DNA from 2 places in the Fictibacillus sp. B-59209 genome. Region 2 is predicted to be linked to the other one. Evidence: a T-box and tRNA genes for the amino acid it is inferred to sense, from the RefSeq annotation. Region 2 holds a T-box; the other holds one or more tRNA genes.
The links. A T-box is a leader RNA that pairs with one kind of tRNA and senses whether it is charged. The one in region 2 lies ahead of ileS (isoleucine--tRNA ligase), so its partner is inferred to be a tRNA-Ile.

Region 1: it encodes a tRNA-Ile, which carries the amino acid that the T-box ahead of ileS (isoleucine--tRNA ligase) is inferred to sense. The anticodon was not compared.

Annotation. Positions count from the first base shown of each region.
Region 1 covers NZ_JARMMC010000014.1:175,458-177,843, reverse strand. Annotated here, with positions in the region: gene P4361_RS09980 (superoxide dismutase) at 1-296, opposite strand, end outside; tRNA gene P4361_RS09975 (tRNA-Phe) at 585-660, opposite strand; tRNA gene P4361_RS09970 (tRNA-Met) at 674-750, opposite strand; tRNA gene P4361_RS09965 (tRNA-Ser) at 1,068-1,160, opposite strand; tRNA gene P4361_RS09960 (tRNA-Ile) at 1,174-1,250, opposite strand; tRNA gene P4361_RS09955 (tRNA-His) at 1,285-1,360, opposite strand; tRNA gene P4361_RS09950 (tRNA-Met) at 1,378-1,454, opposite strand; tRNA gene P4361_RS09945 (tRNA-Asn) at 1,461-1,535, opposite strand; gene P4361_RS09940 (DUF456 domain-containing protein) at 1,680-2,162, opposite strand; gene P4361_RS09935 (Na/Pi cotransporter family protein) at 2,194-2,386, opposite strand, start outside.
Region 2 covers NZ_JARMMC010000018.1:299,179-301,564, reverse strand. Annotated here, with positions in the region: gene P4361_RS14320 (DivIVA domain-containing protein) at 1-475, shown strand, start outside; T-box leader at 530-756, shown strand; gene ileS (isoleucine--tRNA ligase) at 832-2,386, shown strand, end outside.

The sequences.
Region 1 (2,386 bases), on a different contig from region 2:
GTAGGTTCGTTGGATCCGCCTGGTTTTAGGATTTCCCAGAATAAGCTGTGGTTCGCATGTCCGCCGCCATTGTTGCGTACAGCTGTGCGAATGTTTTCAGGCAATGCATCAAGATTGGAAAGAAGGTCCTCTAGGCCTTTGTTTTCAAACTCAGCTTGGCCTTCAAGTGCTGCGTTCAAGTTATCAACATACGTTTTGTGATGACGGTCGTGGTGAATATTCATTGTAGTCTCATCAATGTGTGGTTCCAGTGCATTTGCAGCATAAGGTAAAGCAGGCAGTTCAAACTTTGCCATGATCAATCTCCTCCTTGGTATGTAAACATTTTTTATATTTCATTTTGGAGAAAAAACCCCAAAATTGAAAACATAGTTAAACAACAATAATGTTTAATAAGTATCCCAACTCATACATTATCAGATTTACCCGGAACTTTCAACGATTAACCCTCTTTAATCAAAGTTTATTATGTACATAGCTGGACTTCTTTTATCCCTCGTTATGGGAGATATTAAAACAAAAGTTTTCTCATTAAAAACAAAAAACCTTCACCACGTTGGGCAAAGGTTGACTATGTATGAAAATGGTGGCTCGAGACGGAATCGAACCGCCGACACGAGGATTTTCAGTCCTCTGCTCTACCGACTGAGCTATCGAGCCACTTTAGATATTATGGTTGCGGGGACAGGATTTGAACCTGCGACCTTTGGGTTATGAGCCCAACGAGCTACCAGACTGCTCCACCCCGCGATGATATTAAGTTTACGGACGAGGTCACTCCTCCGCAGTTATTACTGTCTCTTCCTCTACAAGCATATTCCTGAAGTGTATCCGTCGAGACAAGCCAGCTAAGATGCTGATTCAAGGACGAAGGCTTGCTCCACCCCGCGATGATATTAAGTTTACGGACGATGTTATTCCTCCGTAATTATTGACTGTCTCTCAGAGGCTTTACCTCTTCCTCTACTCGAGTAATCATTGGAGTGTATCCGTCGAGGTACTCGCAGCATAATCATGCTGTAACGCTCGTTGCTCCACCCTGCGATGATATAAAAATTAAGAAATTATGGAGGAGGTAGAGGGATTCGAACCCCCGCGGGTTGTTACACCCCTGTCGGTTTTCAAGACCGATCCCTTCAGCCGGACTTGGGTATACCTCCATGTGCTGAAAAATGGTGGACCCTGTAGGACTCGAACCTACGACCAATCGGTTATGAGCCGACCGCTCTGACCAACTGAGCTAAGGGTCCATTTTATGTATTAAGATAGTTATGTAAATAAAAATGGGGCGACCGATGGGAATTGAACCCACGAATGCCGGAATCACAATCCGGTGCGTTAACCACTTCGCCACGATCGCCATCGCCTAAAAAAATATGGTAGCGGCGGAGGGAGTCGAACCCACGACCTCACGGGTATGAACCGTACGCTCTAGCCAGCTGAGCTACACCGCCATAATTTGGCTCCACAGGTAGGACTCGAACCTACGACCGATCGGTTAACAGCCGATAGCTCTACCACTGAGCTACTGTGGAACAATGTTGTCCTCTAAGGGACAAGAATTACTATATCATTTTTAAGCTATGTAAGTCAAACCTTTTTTTCATGACCATTTTGAAAGCCCTCGGTGAGACAGACATAAATATAGCACGTCTCCAACATTTTAGCAAGCACTATTTTTATAATACAACAAAAAGAAAATAGCCAATCATGATCACTTGAATGATGATCTTAGCAACCGTTCCTCCCAAAAAACCAAGAACTGAGCCAAACCCTACCTTAGCCGCTTCTCCTATTGATTTTCGCCCGATGATCAATTCTGCAATAAACGCACCCAGAAACGGTCCGGCGATGATGCCGGCAACAGGAATCACAAATGGGCCAAGGAGCAGGCCGATCGTGCTGCCCCATACGGCCGCTTTGGAACCGCCCCGTTTTTTTACTCCAAACAAATTGCTGAAATAATCCACTACAAAAAGAGTTGCCAGCAAAAACACTTCTACACCGATGAAAAAGGGCGTAAATGGCTGAAAGGAATAAAAAATTCCATAGAGCACAAACCCAAGAGCCAGAAAAAGCGCTCCAGGCAGTATGGGAAAGATCAGGGCAGCGAATGCCAGAACGAACGACAGGCCGATTAATATCCAATATACATAATCCATCAGTAAGCCTCCTGTAGTGTTTTAAGTAGGTTTATCGATCAAGCACTGCTTCTGCAATATTGACAGAATGGTCTCCGATCCGTTCTAGATTGCTGATAAAGTCAACATACACCACACTTTCTTGGCCGGTGCTTAAATTGTTGTTGATGTCCTGAATGTGTTTCTTTCTCAGTGTTTTCTCCATTTCATCAATATCGTCCTCAATGTTCAGAACTTCCTCAGCC
Region 2 (2,386 bases):
TCATAATAAAGAGTTTACCCGGGGATTTCGGGGTTATAATGAAGATGAGGTCAACGATTTTCTTGATCAAGTAATTAAAGATTATGAATCAGTGATCCGCGAAAGAAGAGAATTGGAAGAAACCGTAGAAAAGCTTGAAGAGAAGCTTTCCTATTTTAAAAACATTGAAGAAACATTGAACAAATCTATTCTTGTTGCTCAGGAAACAGGCGAGGAAGTTAAACGAAGCGCAACAAAAGAAGCAAGGCTGATCGTAAAGGAAGCGGAAAAGAACGCGGACCGAATTATCAATGAATCGCTGGCTAAATCCCGAAAAATCACGATGGAGATCGAAGAATTGAAAAAGCAGTCTTCTGTTTATCGCACCCGTTTCCGCATGCTCATCGAAGCTCAGCTGGAAATGCTGAAGAATGAGGATTGGGATGCTCTTCAGCCTGCAGAACGTGGTGAAGAATACGAACTGGAGATGAAATAGAACGCTTGACGTTTTTTCGTCCTAAGCATATAATTCTTTAAAGATTATTATATTTTGGCAACGATGAAAGGGAAAGTAAGTATAGAATCCATTTTTCAAGTAAGCGAGCTGGTGATGGTGGAAGACCGGTAAATGGACTGTACAGAAGATCACCCCGGAGTTTCCAGGCTGAACCTGCACTAAGTAAGCCTGGCGTTCTTTCACGATACGATTGCAAAGCGGGTTTCTTTCATTTTGAAACCTATTAGGGTGGTACCGCGGGTGGCCTTCTCGTCCCTTCACAGTGACGAGAAGGCCTTTTTGTATGCATGTGAGCAGTTGGAAATGATTTTTTCGATAGATGTAGGAGGAAAAATATGAATTACAAAGACACGTTATTAATGCCTAAAACAGAATTTCCGATGCGGGGCAATCTTCCTCAGCGTGAACCGGAAGTTCAAGCCAAATGGGAAGATCTGAATATTTACAATAAAGTGCAGGAACATACGAAAGGGCGACCTTCCTTCATTCTTCATGACGGGCCTCCTTATGCCAATGGAGATATCCATGTAGGGCATGCTGAGAATAAGATCTTAAAAGATATGATCGTCCGTTATAAATCCATGACAGGCTATCATGCACCATACGTTCCTGGCTGGGATACACATGGCCTTCCAATTGAAACCGCCTTAACCAAGAGCGGAAAAGTAAAAAGAAAAGAGATGTCGGTTGCAGAATTCCGTAAACGGTGTGAAGAATATGCTCTGACACAAGTGGATCGCCAGCGGAATCAGTTTAAACGACTGGGAGTACGCGGAGATTGGGAGAATCCGTACATCACCCTGAACAAAGCGTATGAAGCCCGTCAGATCGAAGTATTTGGCGAAATGGTGAAAAGAGGATTCATCTACAAAGGATTGAAGCCTGTTTATTGGTCTCCATCATCTGAATCTGCATTAGCAGAAGCAGAGATCGAATATTATGACAAACGTTCAGCATCTATCTATGTTGCGTTCCCGGTGAAAGACGGAAAAAACGTACTTGATCAAGACGTAAGCATCGTCATCTGGACCACGACACCATGGACCATTCCGGCAAACCTCGGTATTTCCGTTCATCCTGATCTTGACTATGTCGTTGTTGAGGCAGAGGGGAGAAAGCTTCTAGTGGCACAGGCGCTAGTCGAGCAGCTGGAAAAAGAATTAGAATGGACGAATGTGACGGTTTCTAAAACCGTAAAAGGTAAAGATCTTGAACATGTTGTTGCACAGCATCCTCTTTATGACCGTGAATCCCTCGTCATGCTCGGTGACCATGTCACGACTGATGCAGGTACTGGGTGTGTCCATACAGCACCCGGACACGGGGAAGATGACTTCCTTGTCGGTAAAAAATACGGACTAGAAGTGCTCTGCCCAGTCGATGACCGGGGTGTTATGACAAGTGAAGCTCCTGGATTTGAAGGCATGTTTTATGATGAAGCTAACAAGCCAATCACACAGAAGCTGGAGGAGGCTGGCGCGCTCTTAAAGCTGTCCTTCATCACCCACTCATACCCGCATGACTGGAGAACGAAAAAACCGGTAATCTTCAGGGCTACTGCTCAATGGTTCGCTTCTATTAAAGGAATGCGTGAAGAGATGCTGGACGCTATTAAAGAAGTGAACTGGATTCCTAACTGGGGCGAAACAAGACTGTTTAACATGATCAAAGACCGTGAAGACTGGTGTATTTCAAGACAGCGTGCATGGGGAGTTCCTATTCCGGTGTTCTATGCAGAAAACGGTGAACCGATCATGACGGAAGAAACAATCGCGCATGTTGTAAAACTGTTCCGTGAACACGGATCGAATATTTGGTTCGAACGAGATGCAAAAGAACTGCTTCCTGAAGGATTCACGTCTGATCACAGTCCGAACGGCAGGTTCTCTA